One region of the Desulfobacula toluolica Tol2 genome, then DNA from elsewhere that is predicted to be linked to it. Evidence: riboswitches for the same ligand, from Rfam matches in the RefSeq annotation. Region 1 holds a riboswitch; each other region holds the start of a gene.

Evidence for each region. Region 1 has a riboswitch for cobalamin ahead of TOL2_RS18235 (sirohydrochlorin cobaltochelatase). Riboswitches for the same ligand answer to the same signal wherever they lie in the genome.
Region 2: it holds a riboswitch for cobalamin, as region 1 does, so the genes downstream of both, trpD (anthranilate phosphoribosyltransferase) here and TOL2_RS18235 (sirohydrochlorin cobaltochelatase) in region 1, are expected to answer to the same signal.
Region 3: it holds a riboswitch for cobalamin, as region 1 does, so the genes downstream of both, thiC (phosphomethylpyrimidine synthase ThiC) here and TOL2_RS18235 (sirohydrochlorin cobaltochelatase) in region 1, are expected to answer to the same signal.

What each region holds. Positions count from the first base shown of each region.
Region 1 covers NC_018645.1:3,998,697-4,006,780, forward strand. Annotated here, with positions in the region: gene dsrP (sulfate reduction electron transfer complex DsrMKJOP subunit DsrP) at 1-501, shown strand, start outside; gene TOL2_RS18225 (hypothetical protein) at 633-2,309, shown strand; cobalamin riboswitch at 2,360-2,548, shown strand; gene TOL2_RS18235 (sirohydrochlorin cobaltochelatase) at 2,685-3,557, shown strand; gene TOL2_RS23830 (adenosylcobinamide amidohydrolase) at 3,731-5,824, shown strand; gene TOL2_RS18245 (ABC transporter substrate-binding protein) at 5,811-6,791, shown strand; gene TOL2_RS18250 (FecCD family ABC transporter permease) at 6,778-7,791, shown strand; gene TOL2_RS18255 (ABC transporter ATP-binding protein) at 7,788-8,084, shown strand, end outside.
Region 2 covers NC_018645.1:645,490-653,573, reverse strand. Annotated here, with positions in the region: gene TOL2_RS23380 (MaoC family dehydratase) at 1-194, shown strand, start outside; gene TOL2_RS02965 (hypothetical protein) at 207-428, opposite strand; gene TOL2_RS02960 (substrate-binding domain-containing protein) at 442-1,320, opposite strand; gene TOL2_RS23375 (nucleotide-binding protein) at 1,654-2,892, opposite strand; gene TOL2_RS02950 (FmdE family protein) at 3,315-3,917, shown strand; cobalamin riboswitch at 3,991-4,192, shown strand; gene trpD (anthranilate phosphoribosyltransferase) at 4,266-5,369, shown strand; gene TOL2_RS02940 (hypothetical protein) at 5,413-5,613, shown strand; gene cobT (nicotinate-nucleotide--dimethylbenzimidazole phosphoribosyltransferase) at 5,615-7,723, shown strand; gene TOL2_RS02930 (ATP-binding protein) at 7,831-8,084, opposite strand, start outside.
Region 3 covers NC_018645.1:4,646,890-4,654,973, forward strand. Annotated here, with positions in the region: gene TOL2_RS21110 (apurinic/apyrimidinic endonuclease family protein) at 472-663, shown strand; gene cobT (nicotinate-nucleotide--dimethylbenzimidazole phosphoribosyltransferase) at 910-1,971, opposite strand; gene thiC (phosphomethylpyrimidine synthase ThiC) at 1,977-3,281, opposite strand; cobalamin riboswitch at 3,368-3,547, opposite strand; gene TOL2_RS21130 (aldehyde ferredoxin oxidoreductase family protein) at 3,783-5,510, shown strand; gene hisD (histidinol dehydrogenase) at 5,788-7,083, shown strand; gene hisS (histidine--tRNA ligase) at 7,363-8,084, shown strand, end outside.

The DNA of each region.
Region 1 (8,084 bases):
ATCAGAAAATACACCAAGTTTGATCCGGGCTGGGATGCAATGCAGACTTTATCAAAAATTGTCTGCTGGGCAATTATTGCCAATCTGTTCTTCTTTTTGTGTGAAGTCTTTGTTGTTTACTATTCCAAGATTCCGGGACATAAAGTCCATATCCAGTATCTGCTCTTTGGATATCACGGATATACGGCACTTGTACCATGGATGTGGACCAGCCTGATCCTCATGGGAACAGGAGCAATTTTCCTTTTGCTTCCAAAATTAAGAACCAACAAAACCCTGTTACCTGTCTCCTGCGCCATGATCTTTTTCGGTGCGTGGATTGATAAGGGATTGGGAATGATCTCAGGCGGGTTTGTACCATCTCCTTTGCACCATGTAACAGAGTATGGCCCCACAGGACCTGAAATCATGATTACCCTTGGGATATATGCCACAGGCTTTCTGGTTATAACGATTCTTTACAAACTGGCAACTCAAGTTAAAGAAGAAGTTCACGGATAGTCTTAAAACATAATAATCTTAAGATATCATAACCGATATTGATCTCAAAACAGGGGAGTTTTTTCAATAAAACTCCCCTGTTTTATTCATGGTGCTTTAGAGTGCCGTAACACGGACTCAAAACAAATGATATGATTTTACTAAACAACGACATTAAAATCCAGGCTTTCACAACCAAAGATTGCTTGCTGGAACAAAAAAAAAATGAATTTCTGGCGTCCTTGTATGAAAAAAATTTTCAAGCTGCCGAACTTATCTTCATGGATATTCTCAAACTTGCACAAAACCAGTCAGAATTCAGTGAAAATTTTGAAAAACGCCTGAACCAGATACAAACTATTTTCAAAAAATTCAAACATGCTCTGTTCAAGCATTGCTCTTCAGAAATCAAAAAAAATCATGACTGCCTTAAAAAAATGATTCTGGCTTCGATCAAGCACTCTTCCGACTCTATCGGTCATGTGAATTTTCAAACATGGGAAACAAAACTTGATTTAAAACCTTGCCAAAAAAATCTCTTGTTTCAAACAGCCATGACTTTTCAATTGACATCGGGATGCAGCAATTTTTGCAGACGTTGCAATGAATGGGCCTTGCCCAAGGTCAGGCGTCACTTCTCCTTTAATGCCATACTGACGATCCTCAACCATATGGCAGACCAAAAAAATGATGAAATTTCCCTTTACGGCGCATCCGACCCTCTTGACTGGACAGCGGGCGATAAAGCCTTGCCTGATATCATTGAGTACTTGAAAAAATTACCGCTTGAATACAGTCTATTAACAAAAGTTCCAAAAGGGAAGCGGCACTTATTAAAACTGCTGTTAAAAAACCATTCAAACCTTTCGGTCAGCATCACCTCAAAAAACAAAAAGCGCATCAAACAAATAGAACAAGAAATCGACACACCCATAAGCAAACAGCACGATCTTGAAGAGCTGCTGATCCCCGCAGGACTGGACGAAGATTTTATCAGCATAAAACCCTCAATCACTGACGGATACGGCACGGAAATCACTCCGGACGGTGCTTTTATCATTATTCCCTGCTTTACCAGCGCATTGTACCCGTTTGGCCACAAAAAAATTCCTGTTACATCAAATACACGCTTTTTCCCAGTTAAAAAAACCGGCCGCCAAGCCCTGCTTGTGGACTATTTCAAACCCCTGGAAGGCTATGATCTAAATAAAAGTCGATGCCACCTGTCCGCTTTGCTGGACGTACAAATCGAATCTGTTATTCTTGACAACGGAACTGACCAGTTGACACCGCCAGGCATGAGAAGCCTGAAAGAATTTCTGTCCATATTTGAAGAAAAGGCAAGATGTCAACGAAAGAAAATGACACCGTCGATAATGAAAAAGTTAAAACAACGGTTTCTGGCAACCACCTGTTTTAAAAAATTATCTAAAAAAAATAAAAATTTGTTTTTAAAAAAAATAGCCGGCCATTTGAAGTTATGCAAACAAAAGCACTGTGTTTCAGCAAGACTATATGCTGTCTCCTTTTTCCTGGAATCTATTCGTCAATATATACCCACCCATTCAGTTAACGTCAAAATAATGCGGTTTCTTTTGAAAAATGAGATACAATATGTCTTCAATCTTACTGACACCCTGATTGCTGATCAATCTTTGGATAAGGTGTTAACCGATCCTGATGTTGATGTGTTTTATGCCTTCAGATTTTACGTTTTTTGTCTGCTGACCGAATCTGATGATCGTGCCATCCTTGAATTCATTCAAACTTATCCTGCAGCCTATGACCCTGAAGCTGATATATTTGTTCTTCGTTCATTCTCCAATTGAGATTCTTTTTAAAATTCAAGTTTAGAGTTGACTTTTAGAACAGTTCTAAATATTAAGACTATGTTTCAGGTGCTTTAACTGCTTAAAAGGGAACGCCTGTGGAAATCAGGGACGGGCCCGCCGCTGTAATTGGGGACTAAAGCTTTACTTAAGCCACTGTCAGTTGCAAAACAGATGGGAAGGCAAAGCGATCAGGATGATCCAAAAGTCAGAAGACCTGCCTGGTACATTGTATGTATTCTCCGTGGAAAAGAGAATTACAATAAGATCTTGAGGAAAAAAAAGGGATGCCCCGGATCATTTGAAATAAACGGTCCAGGGGTTTTTTATTGCCTTGGACCATTGAATTTAATTATTTAATTTTAAGAGGCAAACATGAAAAAACAAATTTTAACCTTATTTCTAATTTTTCTGCTATTTCCTTCAATTGCTGTGGCATCAGGTCATGGTCATCACAAAGCTGTGAAAAAAGGTATTCTGCTGGTTGCATTTGGTTCCAGTATTCCTGAAGCCCAGGTTTCATTTGAGAACATTGATAAAAGAGTAAAAAAAGAATTTGCAAATATTCCTGTTCAATGGGCATTCACCTCTTCCATCATCAGAAACAAGCTGGCAAAACAGGGAAAACAACTTGACTCTGTCGCAGTAGCGCTTGCAAAAATGATGGATCAGGGATTTACCCATGTGGCGGTTCAATCTCTTCACACAATCCGGGGAGAAGAGTTTAATGACCTTTTGCATACGGCATATGCGTTCAACAATATGGCGGGCGGTATTGAAAAAATAATGATTGGATCTCCGCTTCTTTCCAGTCATCAGGATATGGAAGCTGTAACGCATGCCATTATTGAAAACATACCTGCTAAAAGAAAGAAAAATGAAGCGGTTGTTCTGATGGGCCATGGAACGCCTCACCCTTCAAATGCTTTTTATGCGGCCCTGATGTTTCATCTTCAGAGAAAAGATGCCAACATATTTGTTGGCACTGTTGAAGGTTCTCCAACCATAGATGACATAGCAACCATGTTAAAGGAAAAAAAGATAAAAAAAGTTCATCTCATACCTTTTATGTCGGTTGCCGGAGACCATGCCAGAAATGATATGGCAGGAGAAGAAGATGATTCATGGAAATCAATTCTTGAAAAACAAGGCATCAACTGTGAAGTTGTCCTTAAAGGAACAGCTGAATACGACAATATGATTGATATCTGGGTCGGGCACTTAAAAGATGTAATGGCACATTTTTAGAGTTTGATCAAAACACAGACCATTGAGATGGGTCAGGCTTGCATGATTGGCATTTTGTTCAAATTCTTTTTTATGATCAAAATGTTGGCAGACAAACAATAGCACAAGCCTGCCGCTCATTGGTTCTGGTCCCCACAGGTTCCATAAATTCAATTCACGATCCCAAGGAAGTTATGCTCATACAAAACAAAAAAAGATTAAAGTTCAACCCTTTTCTTTTAATATCCGCCTTGCTTTTCATAATCTGTACAACATCAGTTGCTGCATATCCTGTAAGTGTCATAGATTCTAAAGGAAATCATTTAAAAATTTTTAAAACTCCGCATAAGGTTATCAGCCTTGTGCCCTCAGCCACCCAAATTATTTTTGAGATAGGGGCAAAAGAGCATATCCACGCCATCACCTACCACGATATCACACTTGCCGGAGCTTTTGACAAACAAATAATAGGCGGTTTTTTTCTGCCGTCCATTGATAAAATTAAAACTGCAAAACCGGATATGATAATCCTTTCCACCCTCCACCAAGATATCATTGAAAAATTTCAAAACACTGAATGCAAAATATTTATTTTTGATACAACAACCATTGAAAGTGCTTATAAAAATATAGAGGTTTTAGGAAAAATATTTAACCGCGAACAAGCAGCTCAAAAGATCATTAAAAAAAACAAGGCAGAACTGAATCATATAAAACAAAAATTAGCTAAAATTAATCATTTAAAACACAAACGCGTCATACGGCTCATGGGCAAAAATACGATCATGACTCCTGGCACAGATTCCTTTCAAACCCGGATTATCCGTGCAGCCGGGGGAATTGCCCCTGATTTTGGCAAAAAAGGAAGTATTGTTTCCGTTACAAAACAAGAATGGATAAAATTTAACCCACAGGTGATTTATGGCTGCGGGCCTGACAAAGAGGCTGCCAAAAAATTTTTCTCAAAACCCGGCTGGAAAGATGTGGATGCTGTAAAAAAAGGACAGATCTATTATTTTCCCTGTGACCTGACCTGCAGGGCCTCCACACATACAGGTTATTTTGTATCATGGCTTTCTTCAATGATTTATACTGATGAGTTTGCCAAAGCAAAAAACACGATTTTACCCATAACCATAACCCGGTCCAAACCGTTTGAAATTGATCTTGACTATATAAAGTCAGCTTCAATCAATTATAGTCATATTTATGATTTTGAAAACAAAACCCTGGTGGTGAATTTTCAAAAGGATCAAACCATTATTTCCACTCTTGAAGGTCAACGGGATCATATCCTGACGGTGGGAAATCATTATTCTCCCCCGCCAACCTGGGCGCCGGGACATCACCTGGGCATAGAGCATATCCGGTCATCCATATTAAAAGCCATGGGGAAAAACCAACAAACAGCCAGTTTTTTAATGACCGGGGCAGACATGGATAACCTGAGCGTGAAAACAAAAGTCTTCAAAGAGATGAAAGTGGTGGCCCTGGTGACTGCCGGTGTCATGTCCAATGCGGTTCGCATGTCAAAGGATACAGGCGACTTTTATGAACCCGGCACAATTAACGTTATTATCATGACAAATATGCGTCTTTCAACAAGAGCCATGACCCGGACCATCATTGCAGGCACTGAGGCCAAAACCGCAGCTCTTGAAGACATGGATATCCGAAGCACCTATACGCCTTTAATGAATGCGGCAACCGGTACGGGAACCGATAATATTATTGTGGTTCAAGGCGAAGGGCAATTGGTGGAAAATGCCGGAGGCCACTCAAAGATGGGGGAACTGATTGCAAAAGCGGTTTATGACGGTGTCAGTGAGGCCATACTAAAACAAAATAAAATCACGGCTGATCGCCATCTTTTTCAGCGACTCAAGGAAAGAAAGATCTCTATTTTCCAGCTGGTATCCAATGTAAACTGCGACTGCATAAACAATACATCAGGAACCCCAAACAGACTTGCACAAGTTGTGGAACACCTGCTTCTTGAGCCCAAATATGCATCATTTTTAGAATCCGCTCTGGCCATAAGCGATGAATATGAAAAAGGTCTGGTAAAAGATCTGTTCTTTTTTCAAAAATGGTGCAGGACCATTGCCGGAGATATTGCAGGAAAAAATATTGAAGAGATAAAAATTCATGTCATGGATGACCATATCCCTGTCACCTTGAAAACAGCATTTAACGCTATCTTTACCGGGGCACTGGCAAAATTAAATACAGATGAATCAAATCCAGACAAATCAAATCAGGGCAAATCAACCCATGAAAACAATTAAAAATTTTAAACCATCTTTTGGTTTGTGTATAATTCTGGCTGTTTTCGTCATCCTGTTTTTATGCGGAACAAAAAAATCATTTGCCGCAGGACAAGCCTTTCCCAAAAGAGTGATCTCTTTATCCCCAATTATAACGGAAACAATTTATCTTGTGGGCGCCCAGGACAGCCTGATCGCCAACACCACCTATTGCAATATACCGGAACAGGCAGGACTTAAAGAAAAAATCGGGTCCGTAACCCATATGAATGTTGAAAAAATTATCAGTCTTTGTCCCGATCTTGTGATTGCAAGCGCCCTAACCAGGGAAAGACAGCTCATCATTTTAGAACGACAGCATATCACGATTTTAAGGGCCGAAAATCCAAAAACATTTGAGCAGATGTGCGACATGACCCTGACTATCGGACAAAAACTTGGAAAAGAATCAACAGCTAAGGTCATCGTGGAAAAAGCAAGAACAGAGGTGGCTCATGTAATGAAAAAAACCTGCGGGCTTAAAAAACCCAGGGTATTTCTGCAAATCGGTTTAAAACCCCTGCATTCCGCCAACAAGGATATGTTTATCAATGAATACATCCGGTATGGCGGCGGTGTCAATATTGCAGAACATGAATCCTCCGGCATATACAGCCGGGAAAAAGTCATTCAGGAAAACCCCCAGGTCATTCTCATCGCCACCATGGGGACATCCAAAAAAGCCGGATTAATTGAACGGCAAAGATGGATGTCGTTCCAAGGCATTGATGCAGTAAAAAACAAACGGCTTCACGTTCTGGACCCGGAAATGATCTGCAGTCCCACACCGGCAACCTTTGTGAAAGGGTTAAGATTAATCGTGCCCCTGATCCATCCGGAAATAGCCTGTCTGGAATTGGAACATCCGGAATCGGACAGTCCAAAGTCAGACAGTCCCAAATTGGTACATACAGAGGTGGCCCATCAGGAGGTGAGTGTTGAACCGTAAAAGATTCAAACAATGGCTGCTGATTCTCATAGGCCTTGCAGGGCTTGTTCTGGCCACCGGCATTTTGGCGCTTTGCACCGGAAGTGCGGGCATTGAATTAAACAAGATACCCAATATTCTTGTCCACGGCAAAGGAACGGCAGACTACAGCATCCTTGTCGGCATACGTCTGCCCAGAATCATTCTGGGGATGTCCATTGGCGGTGCTTTAAGCCTTGCCGGCACACTGCTTCAGGGCATGTTCCGCAATCCATTGGTAGAGCCTTATACCCTGGGTATTTCCGGAGGTGCCTCCCTGGGGGTCTGCATGAATATTTTGTTCAAGCTGTATGCTGTTGTAGGTATAATCGCCTATCCATTGTCCGGTTTTTTGGGAGCAAGCATTGTGATATTTCTGGTGTACAGTCTGAACAGCAGAACACAGGATGTCCAATCCAACAGGATGCTGCTTACAGGCGTGATGATCTCCTATGTTGCATCCTCTCTTGTAATGCTGCTCATGGCCCTTTCAAAAAGCGATGACCTTCAGAATATTGTTCTGTGGATCATGGGTTCTCTTGATGAACCCGATACCACACTGATAACAATCACCTGTGCAGGCTCCATTGCAGGCCTTTTTGTGTCCTATTTTTTCTGTATGGATCTCAACGCACTGCTCTTAGGAGAAGAAGAGGCAACCACCCTTGGAATCAACACTCAAAAGACAAAAAAAATCCTGTTTATCATTGCATCCTTTTTAACGGGACTCAGTGTTGCCGTTGCCGGTATCATAATGTTTGTAGGGCTGATTGTACCCCACTTTGTCCGCATGATGACAGGTCCCGACCACAGGATTCTTCTGGCCGCATCCTTTCTGGCCGGCGCTGCATTTTTAACCCTGTCCGATGTGATTGCCCGTATTATTATTGCACCACTTGAACTTCCCGTGGGCGTCATAACAGGGATCATAGGCGGAGTAATGTTTATCTGGGCTCTTTCAAGAAAGCAGGTGAGCCTATGAAGCCATTGCTGGAAATCAAAAATTTAAGTTTTAGATACCAAAAAAAAATGATTCTCCAGGACATCTCATTTTCAGTTGATCCAGGTGAATTTGTGGCTGTGATCGGCCCCAACGGGTGCGGCAAAACAACCCTGATTAAAACAATTTTAAAAACCATCCACCCGGAAACCGGCACGATTCATATAGAAAACAAAGACATACAAACGCTTTCCAACAAAGCCCTTGCCAAAAGGGTGGCTGTGGTCATGCAGACCATTGATCCGGCAAGCATGACAGTGCGCGATTATGTCCAG
Region 2 (8,084 bases), 1.8 Mb from region 1:
TTGGCATTCAGGATGCCGCCATGATTGAAGCGGCTTTCAAACTGCCGATTTTCCTGCCCGCAACAACTATTCTGGGGTATGACCGCCAAAACCATACACAAGGCCATCCGCCTATTGTTCATTTTGAACTCAGAGACAAACACCAGGGACTGCCCCATTTAAAAGGAAGATTGCTGTATAAAAATCAAGGTTAAGCGCTATGAGATTTATCTGTTTTGATTCTCTTTTTCAATTTCAAAAACCAAATCATCATGCGTTTTAACAGATGCTAACAGTGCTTTGCTGAATTCATCGGGATTTAAAGAATTTTCATCCACAAACATGGCAAATGGATTTGAAGACAATGTTTTCCTGTCCGGCAGGGCAGTGCTTTTTCTATTAAAATTAACCGGTATAACATTGTCCGGGAATTTTCTGAGTTTACTCACTATAAGTCTCCTTTTAATGGTTGTATTGTTTGGCATATTCTGCATCATTGTACATAGCTTCCCCATATAAGCCTTTCCCGTATTCACCAACAATTTTCTGACCTTGTTTTGACGCAATAAAATCAATAAATTTTGAAGCAAATTCTTGAGACTTGCCATTCCCGACGGGCTGGCAAAGGCCATGGTAAGTATTGATTAAAACAGGATCTCCTTTAAACAAAACTTTCAAATTTTTAATATCTTTTTTACCAGCCACCCAGGTTGATGAATCTGTCATAAAATACCCGTTTATCTGATCCGCTTTTTTCAAAGTGGCCATCATAAATGTTTTTGTGATAATATACCAATTGCCTTCATACCAGTCCCCTTCAGGATCAATGCAGGCTTTTTTCCAGATGGCAAGTTCCTTTTTGTTGGTCCCGGAATTATCACCTCGAGAAAGGAAGTTTGATTGGCTTTTTGCAATCCTGGCATAGGCATCAGCAGCACTTTTTGCATATGCAATGCCTGCCGGATCACTTTTGGGACCAACTATATAAAACTCATTAGATCCGATAAGAACTCTTTTAATGGCCCAGCCGTCTTTAACAGCCTGTTTTTCAGCAGCAGGCGCATGAACCATAGCAATATCCACTTTTTTATTTTTGAGAAGCTCTAAAGATTTACCCGACCCTGCCTTTATCCAGCACATGGATGTGTTGTGTTCTCTGTTAAATACTTCGGCAAGCTCTTTTAGCAAACCCAGTTCACCAGGACTGCCGGTAGCCAATTTAACTGAAAGAATTCCATTTCCATAGGTTGCTTTGCAGGTATCTGCTTGGCAGATTCCAGCCAGAATTAAAACAAATAAAATCAATAAGAATCCCAATTTTATTTTTTTTGAAATTTTCATTTTATTATTCCTTTATCTTGTTTGTATTCAAGGAAATTTCAGCCTCCCGTCCTCACAGCTAAAAATAGCCTAATAGTTATATTATTGGTTTGTATTTGTCAATATATTCACCAATATTAAAAATATTGCAGCTTAAAGAGACTTATAATAACCAAAAACATCTTAAAAAGAGTTTGAGCCAATTGCAATTAGAAAAAGAATTTATTGGGAATGGTTATGAATTTATTTGAAGTTGCAGAAAATAAAAAAATCAAGCACCTTAACTCAAATATGGCAGCCTCTTCTGCAATCAAGTTCAGGAGCTTGGAAAATAAGATATGCTTTATATATATTTTAAAGGATGATATTGCTCAGGAGAGTCTTTGATAGTCCGTCCAGCAAAAGGGCAAAACTGCCGTTACTGTCTGTGGAAACCCATGGAACAAGAGTTCTGGCGCTTCTCTCAATGTCGGTCATAAACGGCAGGTTGCAAAGATGGTTTACATCAATGGTGAGGTTCTGCTTTGCCACCTGTTGAATCCTTTTTACAGGTTCAAGGGCTGCATTTGCATCATTTGTCTTGTTTACAATGATGTGGGGGAAAAAACCTGAGATGGCCTGATTAACAATACCCAGTCCTGACGGACATTCCTGTTTGATTTTTGCCCTGAAAACATTCATGTCTGATACCCCTCTCCCATTTTGAGGCAGGGTCATGTCCTGGATAAGATTTTTTAAAACACCGGTTGTTTCTCCTGAATAATCCGACTCTGGCCCAAACAAACGATTCAGTTTTCGATATAAAGCCACTTTGATGAATGTATAGGCGTCCAGATATGAGGCAGGATCGCATGTTGTCATCACAACACCCTGATCTGCTGCAAGAAAAAAATCAAGCATATTATAGGAGGTATCACCTCCCAAATCAATGACAACACAATCGGCATCAATTGTTTTTATCGCTTTCAACAATTTGAGTTTTCGGGCAAACGGAATATTACCGGCTCCCAGCCTGCCGCTGTCACCGCCGATCAGGTAAGGGCCGAAATCAGTTTTTTCCATGATATCTGAGATGGCAAGCTCTTTTTTATCAAAAAAATCATTGATATTCTTTTTTATACGGGTTTTGCCAAGATACAGGTGCAGATTAGCCCCTCCCAGATCCAGATCCACGGCAACTGTTTTCAGTCCTTTGTTGGACAGGGAAACGCTCAGATTGGCTGTGACCAGACTTTTTCCTATACCGCCCTTTGCTCCGCCTACAGCAATAACAACCGGTCGCTTTTGAGGTTTATTCTCCGGCTGTTTTACATCTGTAGGCCTGTCATCATGGACTCTTTGCGACAGATACTCATAAGATTTTTTTATTTTGATGAAACGTTCTTTTCTTTTCAGGATCATTTCTTCTGTTTCATTGCCATGAAGATCCGGATGGTACAGCTTTGCTTTTTCCCTGAATGCTTTTTTAATCATGTTGCGGTCGAGACTGACAATAAAAGCATTATCCCTTGCATGGATGGGAGAAAAAAGATAAGCACATGCTATTTGAAGCTTGTGCAGTTCATGATCCATCTGTTCCAACTCCGTACTCACAGGTTAACATTCCAACGCACCGAACCAATAAGGTCATATGCTAAATTTATCAGCAATCGCAATAGAATAATTCAGCAATTTTAATACAAGCTGTACAAAAAATCAATCACTGCTGCAGTCCCAAATCCACCGCATATTTTTTTAAGACCTGTCCAAAGGCAAATCAGTGGATTTGGAAAAAACAAAACCCTTGACTTCCTGAAAACCATCCACTATGAGTTGTCATTAATAATAATTACGGCAGAAGCCGTGTGCCATGCCGGCGACAACGCTGGAAACAAGAAATTTACCGTCACAATGGCGGTTGCAGCATAACGTAATATAATAAAAGGCCACGAAGGTCAGCCTGTTTTAAGACAGGGATGAATCTTTGTGGCCTTTTTTTTTGTTTAAAACGCTAAAGCAACAAAGGAAAAAAAATTATGAACGTACAGGAAATCATGAACAGCAATGATTTTAAGCAATGCGTGTCATTTCACGGACATGTCTGTCCAGGGGTGTCCATCGGCTATAAGGCAGCCAAAGCAGGTATGGCATGGCTTAAAGAAAACCGATCCGAAGATGAAGAAATCATCGCCATTGTCGAAACAAACGCCTGTTCAGCTGACGCGGTACAGGTTCTGACAGGTTGCACCTTTGGAAAGGGAAATTTTATTCACAAGGATTACGGAAAAATGGTACTGACCCTGCTCAGCCGCAACTCAGGCAAAGGCGTCCGGGTCGCGGTAAAAGCGGGCACAAGCGGGCTTGCCCCGGAACACATGGAACTGATCCGGAAAATGATTGATGGAAAATTGACTGATACCGAGCAGGAACAGTTCCAGGAACTTCATCTTCAAAAAAGCATGTCGATTCTGGAAACCCCGGACCAAGAACTGTTTACAATCAGAGAAACCTCCATGGAACTGCCGCAAAAGGCGCGCATTGAACCTTCCGAACCTTGTTCGCGCTGCAAAGAACCGGTCATGAAATCCAAGCTGAAAGATGTGGACGGCCAAATGGTATGCCAAGACTGCTGTAACTGACACAGTTCAACCCCCGGCCGTGATGGCCGGGGGTCTTTTATGGATTGACAAAATAACGCCCGGAAAGGTATAACCTTTTTTAAGGTATCAAGGTGCCGGGATTGCCGATACGGCCTTCCCGAGGTTAAAAGGAAAGACGGTGCAAATCCGTCACATGCCAGCCGTTGCCGTGATCGGGGACAAAAACTGCAATATGTCACTCTGTTTAAAAGGGGAAGACGCAGTGATTAGGATGATCCGTAAGTCGGAAAGCCTGCCTTAATACTGATTTACAGGATTCTTTGCTGGAACAAGATCCTTTTGAATAAAATTATGATTATTAATCAGTGATTATTCAGGAGATCTATTATGTCCCAGACAATTAACAGGGAATTCGGAACAATTATCACCCGCCTTATCCAAAAAAAAAATCTCACCCGAAATGAGGCAAAACAAGCGTTTGTTTGTGTTTTAAACAATACAGTCACCGACATGCACCAGGGTGCTTTCCTGGCAGCGTTGACCGCCAAAGGCGAAACCAAAGAAGAAGTGGCAGGTTCCTGGGAGGCCATTTATGATCTTGACACAACCAAAGTAAAATTAAACCATGAGATCAAAACCGTTGACAACAGCGGCACTGGAATGGACACCTTTAAAACATTCAATATCAGCACTGCCGCCTCCATTATTGCGGCTGCAGGCGGCATCCCCATGGCAAGGCACGGTGCCCGGGCCATCACATCCGTGTGCGGAACCGTTGACATGGCAGAGGCCCTGGGTGTTGATGTGGAATGCACGGCTGATATTGTTGCCAAAAGCATTGAAACCGTAAGTCTTGGCCTGTTTAACGGCATGAGCCCCCATATTCACCCCATGGCATTGGGCCGCATCCTGTCTCAAATCTATTTCGGGTCCACACTTAACATTGCCGCATCCCTTGCCAACCCGGCCCTGCCGTCCATCGGAGTAAGGGGCGTATATTCAAGGGAAATGATCCGGCCTGTGTCAGATGTCATGCAGGAAATAGGCTATCAAAATGCCATTGTTCTGCACGGTTCCATTGAAGACTCAGACAAGGGCATGGATGAAGCCTCGGTCTGCGGAATCACCCATTGCGCGCAAATCCAGGAAAATAAAAAAACAAACGAATTTACCATTGACCCTAAAAAACTGGGCCTTGCCGTGAAAAACCATACGGAACTGTCGCCTGAACAAGACATTGAAACCGAATCAAAACGTTTTGCCGCCCTGATCAACAACCAGGAAAACAGTGCCAGGAAAGACGCGGCACTGCTCAATGCAGGCCTGATTTTCCTTGCTGCAAGAAAAGCCAAAGATGTGGAAGATGGAATCCAACAGGCAACAAAACTTCTGGAAGCAGGAACAGCATTTGAAACCCTGGAAAACTGGGTAAAAGCCCAGAATACAGATCCCAAAAAAGGACTAAAAAAACTTCACCGCCTAATGCAATAAAACGGACGCAATAAAACTGATGCAATAAAAAGGGAATAATAAAATGGAACTTTTGATTATCAAATCCGGTAAAGACTATATCCGGTTCAAAGATGACGATTACCTGTTGGTCAAGCTTGAAAAAGCCAGCGTCTTCACTTTTGAGCAGATGGACCTTGTCCGGCAGCATGAATCATGTCTCAAAGAAAACGGATTTAACAATGTATGCATAAAAAAACTCGTTCTGACGGAAGAGGAGTTATAACATGAAAATGGTGTTAACCGGCCTTGGCAAACTTGAAATCGACCCTGCCGAACAACTGACACCCCCCCCTGAAAAAGGGTATGTCCAAACCCGTGTCCTTTGCTGTGCCATCTGCCGTACCGATGCCAAAATGTGGGAACAGGGCCACAGGGATCTTGTTCTGCCAAGGGTTTTAGGGCATGAAATCGTGGTCGCGGATCAAACCGGTCAACGCTTTGTTGTCTGGCCCGGAAAAAGCTGTGGCACCTGCACCTTTTGTCAAACCGGCCGGGAAAACCTTTGCCAGGAGATGAAAATCACCGGGTTCCATACGGACGGCGGATTTGCCGACCATGCCGTCCTGCCAAAAGACAGCCTGATTCCCATCCCTGATGATCTGGCCTTCCATGCGGCCTGTTTTGCAGAGCCTGTCGGGTGCGTGATCAATGCCTTTGAAAAATTATCCGTCAGGCAAAATGACAGAATACTGATCTACGGGTCCGGCACCATGGGGCTGATCACAGCGCTTTATGCCCGGCATCTGGGGCTTGTGCCCCAAGTCCTTGAAAAAAATGAAACAAAAATAGCCCATATTGCCCCCTTTGTTGCAGCCACCGGCATTGCCTGCAACAAAGACACCCATGAGAGCGAATTTGAACTGGTGATCAATACCTGCGGGGATTTTATTGCCTTTTGCCAAGGCATTGCCAAGGTGGGCAAAGCCGGACAGATTTGCTTTTTCAGCGGAATTTCAAAAAATGAACATATTGAAACCAACCTGCTCAACCTGATTCATTACAAGGAGGCTGTGGTCTCAGGTGTCTACGGCATGACACGGGCTCATATGAAAAAAGCAGTGCCGTTCATGCAGGCCCATGAAAAAGAGCTGAATCTGCTGATAGAAGCCATTGTTGCCCCGCAAAAAGCGCCGGACCTCATGGCAGAGGTGCTGTCTGGAAAACACTTGAAATATATCCTTGATTTCAGCCTTGCATCAAACTCGCCAACCATTAAAACCCCGCAAAAAAGCCATACCCCGGACTTAAGGCTCAATGAGCTTGCACCCCAAAGCCTGTGCAAAAAAGTAATTGAACAAATCACCCCCCTGCCAAACCACCTGCTGGCAGCCGCCACCGCCAAAATAGATGAAAAAACAAAACCCCTGGGCGCACTGGGCCGTATCGAAGATCTGGCCATCCAAATGAGCCTGATCCAGGACAGTCTGAACCCTGAAATCAGGCGCAAAAATCTGTTTGTGTTTGCCGGGGATCACGGGATTTGCGAGGAAGGCGTATCCGCCTATCCTTCCGAGGTAACAGCCCAGATGGTGGACAACTTTTTAAACGGCGGTGCTGCCATCAATGTGTTGTGCCGTCACCACAGCATAGAGATGAAAGTGGTGGACATGGGCGTCATCCGTGAATTTACCCCCCATCCCGGACTGATCATTAAAAAAGTGGCCAACGGAACAAAAAACTTTGCCATTGAAAATGCCATGACACGCCAACAGGTGATCCATGCCCTGGAAAACGGCATGACAACCTTTCTTGACGCCTATGAACAAAACCCCATTGACATTGTAGGCGTCGGAGAAATGGGCATAGGCAACACCACACCTGCTTCCGCCATCATTTGTGTCATCACCGGGCTTTCACCAGCCCAGGCCACGGGAAGGGGAACCGGCATTGACGACAAGGGTCTTGCCCACAAAACAGAAGTCATTGAACGGGTTCTGGCCTTTCATACCATTGATCCGTCCAACGGGTTTGAGATCCTTCAAAAAATAGGCGGGTTTGAAATCGCGGGCATTGCCGGGGCAATTCTGGCTGCTGCCTCCAAAAAAACCGCAGTGGTTCTGGACGGGGTAATTTCAACGGCGGCAGGACTTGTGGCCTATGCCATCAACCCGAGCATCCGAGGTTATCTTATCTCCGGTCACAAATCTGCGGAACAGTCCCAGAAAGCGGCACTCTCCCACATGGACCTTGTCCCCCTGATTGATTTCAACATGCGGCTGGGAGAAGGCACAGGAGCTGCAATTGCCATTGACATGGCCGAGACAGCCTGTAAAATCATGACCCAGATGGCCTCCTTTGACGAGGCACAGATCGCGAGATCTTCCATCAAATAATTTGATGGGATCATGATTTTTCCGGTTTCACCAGGTTAAAATCCGATAGAATGGCGTAAAGGTTAAACTTAGATGCACTGTCTGTTAAGCTCAGCTAAACATGATCCTTATTTGTTTCCATCAATTTCAGATTGACTCACCAGAACTTTCCAATACCCTGCTTTAGCAGATCCGACCCGGTCAATAAACCCTGCTTCACACAATTTTCGAATGGCCCTCTGAGTGGCTGAGTCGGACTTTTGGATCTTTTTGACAATTTCAGGAATCGTCAGGTGTGGTTCTCTGGATAAAATTTTCAGTATCTGCACCAGCGTTTTCCCCGACATTTTCCCCGGCGTTTTCCCCGGCGTTTTGGAAACTC
Region 3 (8,084 bases), 650 kb from region 1:
CCAATCGGCTTAAACAGACAGGAAAATTTTCAGGCGATAAGCGCCGATATTAATTTTATATATCAAAAAATCGCATTGTCATAAATTTTTCTATAACTGCCACGGGCAGACTTGGTATTTCATCCTGGTTTGCCCACAACAAAGATTGAAAGCCTCTGTATGAATTTTTTAAGACTTTCATATAAAATCATCTGGATTTTAATTAAAACCAAGTTTATACTCTGTATAAAAAAAATACAATCAGTAAAAACCCTTAATTTCAATAAATAATTTTCAATATTCCCAAAAAAGTTATGCTTAAAAATTTGGCTATATTTATTTTGCATGGGATTTTTTATAAAATCATTACGATTTCAAGATAGCAGAAGAGACGATATGCGCCTGAAAAAACAGTTTGCCCAGTGAAAATTCATGCATATATTATGAAATGACAGATTCTAACAGCAACCCAAAAATCATGGAGACATAACTATGACAACCCTGAATAGAATTTCAGCAGTTGATGCAAAAACAAGGGTGGATTCTGGTCTGTCCTTGCTGGTTTGCATCTATGACGATGAAAAATTTCATTCCCAGGCCCACCTTGAAGGTGCCATTCCCATGAGTGAATTTTTAAAATTAAAACCTGATCTTGGCAAAGACACGGACATTATTTTTTACTGAGGCTGAGTAGATGATAAGTCTTCGGCAGGTCTTGCCGTACAATACACAAAAGAAGGTTACACCAATGTCAGGTTTCTTGACAAAGGAATCAATGGATGGAAAGAAGCGGGATTTAATGTTCTTTAATTGCATACCCTGCCATGGCGATTTTGCCATGGCAGGGTATGCAATTCCTATTGGATTTAACTGATTTCAGAACGCATCAACCAAATCAACCGGTAACCCAAAATCATCAACTTCTAATACCTATTGGACATCATTGATTCCCACTTCTTCAAAAGTTTTGATGTCTGCAAGAATTCTTGTGGAAAGATCCAGAAGTTCCATACACAAGGCAGCACCGGTTCCTTCCCCTAATCTGAATTTCAAATCAATCAAGGGTTCAAGCCCCAGTCGTTTGTGCATGAACCGATGACCTGTTTCCACGGATTTATGACTGACAAAAAGATAATTTTTTGCCGCAGGTGCAAGTTCGCAGGCAATCAAAGCACCTGCAGTAGAGATAAACCCGTCGCAGATAACCGGAATGCCCCTGGCGGCAGCGCCCAGGACGAGGCCTGCAAGCCCGCCGATCTCAAGTCCCCCGACTTTTGACAACACGTCAACAGGATCATGGGGATCAGGCTTATGAAGGGCAAGGCCTTTTTTGATGACATTAATCTTATTTTTCAAGCTCTTATCATCAATACCGGTCCCGCGGCCCGTAAGTTTTTCAACTTCAATTCCGGAAAAGGCGGCAATAATGGCGGAAGAAGGTGTTGTGTTGCCGATCCCCATATCGCCGGTTCCCAACAGATCAACCGGCTCCAGAGCCTCAAGTTCATTTACGATTTCAATGCCTGCTTCAATAGACAAAATAGCCTCTGCCCGTGTCATGGCAGGTTCTTTTGTGAAATTGGCGGTCCCGTATCTGACTTTTTTATGAAAGATGGGCAGGTCCGGTGCAAAATCATGATTTACCCCTATATCAGCCGCTTTAACAATAGCACCCGCATGTTTTCCAATGACATTGACCGATGCCCCGTTATTGGCAAAATTATAGACCATCTGGGGGGTGACGTCAGCCGGGAAAAGACTGACCCCTTCCTGGGTAACCCCGTGATCTCCCGCACAGGTAATGATCCGTTTATTTGAAAGATTAACATTAATGGTGCCTTTTATTGCGGCAAGCCTTGCTGAGATATCTTCCATGATGCCAAGACTTCCAACCGGCTTGGCCTGATTTGCCAGCCGTTCTTTTGCCGAATGAAATGCATCCTCATCAAGTGTTTCATCAATGGATAAAATAGTCTGATCTAATAAGCTCATAATACTTACCTCTTGTCTGTAATATCCTTCTCAAATATTTCCATGCCTTTTTTCATGGCACAAAAATCCCCGCACATGGTGCAGGTTTCTTGTTGGGCAGGCGCACGTTCCTCACGGGTTTTTCTGGCAATTTCAGGGAATAACAGATATTTTTCCAGATCATTCCATCTCATGTCCCGTCTTGCCATGGCAGCCTGTTTTTCATTTTCCCGCCGGTCAGGGTATTTGGAAATATCCCCGATACGGGCTGCAAGCCGAGTGGCCCTCACGCCTTCTCTCACGTCATTGACATCCGGCAGGGCAAGATGTTCGGCAGGAGTGATATAACAGATCAGATCCGCGCCAAACCGGGCGGAACTTGCCGCACCAATGGCGGCGGTGATATGATCGTATCCTGCGCCGGTATCGCAGGGGATGGGGCCTAAAACATAATAAGGCGCATTGCCGGACATGCGTTTTTCCAGCATGATATTGCCTTCAATTTCGTCCAGGGGGACATGGCCCGGTCCTTCCACCATCATCTGGCAGCCCTGATTCCGACCGATTTCCGCCAGTTCGCAGTTGATGATCATTTCAGCCATCTGGGCACGGTCATGGCTGTCATGGATGGCACCGGCCCTGATCCCGTTGCCTAAGGAAAGAACGGCATCATATTTTTTCATCAACGCACACACACGGTCAAACTGCTCATACAAGGGGTTCTCTTTTTTATTGATATCCATCCAGGCCACCATATAGGTTCCGCCCTTGGATGCCAGACCGCCATAACGAAATCCCTGTTTTCTTAAGCGTTCAATGGTGTACTGGTTGATCCCGCAATGAATGGCCATAAAGCTCAAGCCGTCATCCAATTGCTTTTCAATCAGGTCAAACAGGTATTCAGGATCTAATTTTGCCGGATTTTTGTATTTGCGGATGGCTTCTTTAAATGCCTGGTACAACGGCACATTGCCCACAGCAAGATCGGTATTGGCCAGAACCGTTTGCCTTACGTTATCAAGATCCCCGGCGGCAGACAATTCCATTAAGGTGTCAGCCCCTTCTTCCTGGGCAGCCTCTGCCTTTGCCACCTCAAGATTAACATCACAGATATCTGAAGAGGTTCCAATGGAAGCGTTCACCTTGGTGCGCAGGCCGGTTCCAATTCCGGTAACCTTTTGCCCGGGGCGCTTGGGATTACAGGGGATAACAATTTCACCCTTTGCCACATGATCTAAAATAAAGGATTCAGACAGCCCTTCGGTCCGGGCTATAATTTGCATCTGTTTTGTGATGGTGCCCTGACGGGCATGCTCAAGCTGTGTTGTCATAGTTTCCTCGCTATAAAATCTCCTGTAAAACCCAAAAAAAGCTTTGCAAGAGATGAGTTCTTACAAAACCTTTTACCATCAGATTCTACAATGATTTTTACCTGGCTCGTCTTCTGACTTCCGGCATTAAACCTGTTTTTTTAGCCTTCCCGTTTTCACAGTGGCCTTTACAAAAAAAAACAGATGTTTCCGGTTACAGCGGCGGGACCGTCACGGAGTTTCACCGTGTTCCGTTTGCCAAGGCAACCAACAAAATATGAACACTTTTTATAGAATACGGCAGATGAAGTCAATATTTTACAAAAAAAATAATTTACTTTATTTCTGCTGGACTTGATAAAATGCCCATGTCATATAAAAGAGTGGGGTCTTCATTGAACAACAAAAGGGTCTTGTTGTGGATATGACAAATTTTTAAGCTGAACTGGAAAAAATCTCGCCAAGTCAACATAAAAAAAACAATTAATCATCATTTTTTATCAACCAGCCAAGGAGGAAAAAATGGGGAAATTATTAAGGGTTAACACCCAAAACAAAACCTTTGGGTTTGAACAAGTTCCCAAAGCTTATGCAGGTCTTGGGGGCCGGGCGCTCACATCCAAAATGATTCTGGATGAAGTGCCTGCAACCTGTCACCCGCTTGGAAAAGCAAACAAATTAATCTTTGCACCCGGCATTATGTCCGGATCTCCTGCCGCAGATTCAGGACGGCTTTCAGCAGGAGCCAAATCGCCTCTTACAGGCGGCATCAAAGAGAGCAACGCAGGCGGACTTGTTTCACAGAAACTGGCCAAACTGGGGATCACCGCCCTTGTTCTGGAAGGCAAACCCCAAACAGAGGGTTACAGCATCATTGTCATCAATAAGGATGAAGTTGAAATCCTTGATGCAGGCCATCTTGCGGGCAAGGGCAATTATGAGGTCATGGAAAATCTATGGCAAAAATATGGCAAATCAGTTGGAGTCTTAAGCATTGGCCAGGCAGGCGAACAATGTTTGAAGGGCGCAAGCATCCAGCAGGCCGACATGAACGGGAGACCGGGACGTGCCCACGGCAGAGGCGGTTTGGGAGCGGTTATGGGGGCAAAAAGAATCAAAGCCATTGTCGTGGATGATAAGGGTGCAGGACGTCTTGAAATAAAAGATCCGGATGCCTTTAAAGCAGCCAATAAAAAATGGGTGGACATGCTCAGAAAACATCCGGTTACAGGACAAGGCCTTCCCGCACTTGGTACGGCAGTATTGGTAAATGTCATCAATGAAGCAGGCACCCTGCCAACAAAAAATTTCAGGTCAGGCCGGTTTGAGCATGCCCAGGACATCAGTGGGGAAAAAATGGCACAAAACATTGAGCAAAGAGGGGGTATTACAACAGAGCCCTGCCATCCGGGTTGTGTGATCAGATGCTCCAATGTTTACCATGACAAGAAAGGCAAATATCTCACCTCCGGGTTTGAATATGAAACCATCTGGGCATTTGGTGCCCACACCACCATCAGGGAGCTGGATGATATTGCCATGCTGGACAGGATGTGTGATGACTTCGGTCTTGATACCATTGAAACGGGAGTTGCCATCGGCATTGCCATGGAAGGCGGCATGATTCCATGGGGAGACGGCAAGGCTGCCATAGATCTTCTGTCCAAAGTCGGAACGGCTGCACCAGAGGGTAAAATCATTGGAAACGGCGCTTTGTTCACAGGAGACGCCCTGGGCGTGGACAGAGTTCCCGTGGTAAAAAAACAGGCATTCCCGGCCTATGACCCGAGAGCATGCAAAGGGGTTGGGGTCACCTATGCCACAACGCCAATGGGTGCGGATCATACGGCAGGCTATGGGGTTACAGCCAATATCCTGGGCGTGGGAGGCACTATTGATCCTCTTAAAAAAGAGGGTAATGTTGAATTGTCACAGGGGCTTCAAATCGCAACAGCTGCCATTGATGCAGCCGGGCTTTGCCTATTTGTTGCTTTTGCCGTTCTTGACAACGAAGACGGGCTTCCAACCATCGTGGAGATGATCAATGCACAGCATGGCCTTTCTCTAACACCGGATGATGTTCTGGAACTTGGAAAATCAATATTAAACAATGAAAAGGAATTCAACAAAAAAGCAGGGTTCACACAAGTTGATGATCAGCTTCCTGAAATGTTTAACGAAACATTTCCCCCTCATAACACCAAATGGGATTTTTCTTCCGAAGAATTATCAAAAACACTCAGCTTTTAAAACCTGAAGCCGGATAATACTTAAAACCAGGGGCGGACTTTCTGCTCCTGGTTTTTTAGTTGTCATTCAATCACGGCAATTCAATCACGGCAACACAGTTTTTTCAAGATCATGATGTCTGGAATACGCCTGTTTAAATTTATTTAATGGATTTATAAAGCTTGTTTTGCTATAAAAAGGACAAAAAAAAGTAATTATATGTGTCTGAAATTTATCGTAATTTAATGGCCATGTAATATATCATAATATAACCCATATGTTCTGGAATAATAATAAAATGAAAATATATCAATATCCTTCCAAGAGTGCGGAAAAAAGAGTGAAAGATACCATAGATCGTGGTTTGGGGTTTTCAAAACAAGATTATGAGACAGTCGAAACCTATCTTGAAGATGTCAAAACAAGAGGGGATGAGGCCCTTGTTGAATATACCAATAAATTTGATTCAAGCAAGGTAACTGTTGAAAATTTAAAAGTAACCCCAAAAGAATTTGATCTTGCATTAAAAAAAGTTGATGCATCCTTTTTAAAGAGCCTTGACCGGTCCGTCAATCAACTGGAGTATTTTCATTCCAAGCAAAAAGAAAATTCCTGGATCGACACACCCAGAAGCGGTGTCATGGTAGGCCAGCTTGTAAAGCCCGTTAGCGCGGCAGGCGTTTATGCCCCCGGAGCAAAGGGTGGGAAAACTCCTCTGGTGTCATCCGTATTGATGGGAGGAATTCCAGCCAAAGTCGCGGGTGTCCCTTCTATAAATCTTGTGACCCCTCCCATGGAAGACGGAAACATCAACCCTCATATTCTTGCCGCAGCCCACAAAATTGGAATTGACTCGGTGTTTAAGGCTGGAAGTGCATGGGCCATTGCCGCCCTGGCCTATGGCACTCAAACAGTTCCAAAAGTTGATGTAATTGTAGGCCCTGGAAATATTTATGTGACCCTGGCCAAAAAAATTGTTTCAGGAACCGTGGGCATTGACATGATTGCAGGCCCAAGTGAGATCCTGATAATTGCAGATCAGGATGCCGACCCCCAATTTCTGGCAGCAGACCTTCTTTCCCAGGCCGAACATGATGTCATGGCATCTTCCATATTGGTTACCGATTCCGAAGATCTTGCAAAAGCAACCGTTGCCGCCCTGGAAGAACAGATTGAAAAATTATCCAGAAAAGAGATTGCAAAGCAGTCCATTGAAAATTTCGGTGCCGTCATGCTGGTGCCGGACATTGAAACCGGTATTGACCTTTCCAACCGCCTGGCACCTGAACACCTTGAACTTATCGTCAAGGAGCCATTTGATTATATCAACCGGATACAAAATGCCGGGGCCCTGTTTTTAGGCTCATATACGCCCGAACCCATGGGAGATTATATTGCCGGTCCCAATCATGTCCTGCCCACTGCCGGAACAGCCCGATTTTCTTCAGCCTTAAGTGTTGAACATTTTACAAAAAAAACCAGCTTGATTCATTATTCTAAGGCTGCCTTTAAAAAAGAAGCCGACGATGTGATACGGCTGGCTCAAACAGAAGGTTTGGGGGCACATGCCAATTGTGTTAAAATCAGAAAATAACTGCCATGGGCAAACCGGGCCTTTCAATTTAGTTTGCCCACAACAAAGATTTAAAGTCTCTGTATGAATTTTTCAAGACTTTCATATCAAAAACATTATTTTATATATTGACTAACACTCTGATTTTAATCTATAAAGGACGTTTGTTTAAATTTTGATAATAACTGCCGCGGGCAGACCTGGTATTTAACCTTATGTTTGCCCGCAGCAAAACATGAAAGTCTTTGTTGGAATTGTTCAAGACTTTCATATAAAAATTTTAGTGGTAAAGAAAAAACAATGCAGACCATACGAGGATTCAGAGATATACTGCCGGAGCATATTTCCCTTTGGCAGAAAGTGGAAAAAGAAGCAAAAGATTTATTTGAAGCGTTCGGTTTTAAGGAAATCCGGATTCCCATCATTGAAAAAACACATCTGTTTGCCAGAAGCATCGGAGAGGTCACTGATATTGTTGAAAAAGAGATGTACACCTTTGCCGATCGAAAAGGGGACAAGCTGACCTTAAGGCCGGAAGCCACTGCATCCATTGTCAGATCCTATATCCAGCACAAGATGTATGCCGCAGATCCAGTCAGAAAATTTTTCATGATCGGCCCCATGTTCAGACGGGAAAGACCTCAAAAAGGCAGATACCGCCAATTTTATCAAATTGATGCGGAAGTGTTCGGCATTGAATCCGCCTATATTGACAGCCAGATGATTTTTCTGTTAAACGAATTGTTTAAACGCCTTGGTTTAACAGGCCTTTCAGCCCATATCAACTCCCTTGGCTGCCCTGACTGCAGGCCGGATTTTCAAAAAGCACTCTTAGATTTTCTTGAATCAAAAAAAGACCGGCTGTGTGAAAACTGCTTAAGACGGATGGATAAAAATCCCTTGAGAATCATTGACTGCAAAGCCACTGATTGCCAAGAGGCTCTTCAGGATGCCCCGGCAACTCTGGATTATCTCTGCAATGAGTGCGAAGACCATTTTGCCACGGTTAAAACAACCCTTGA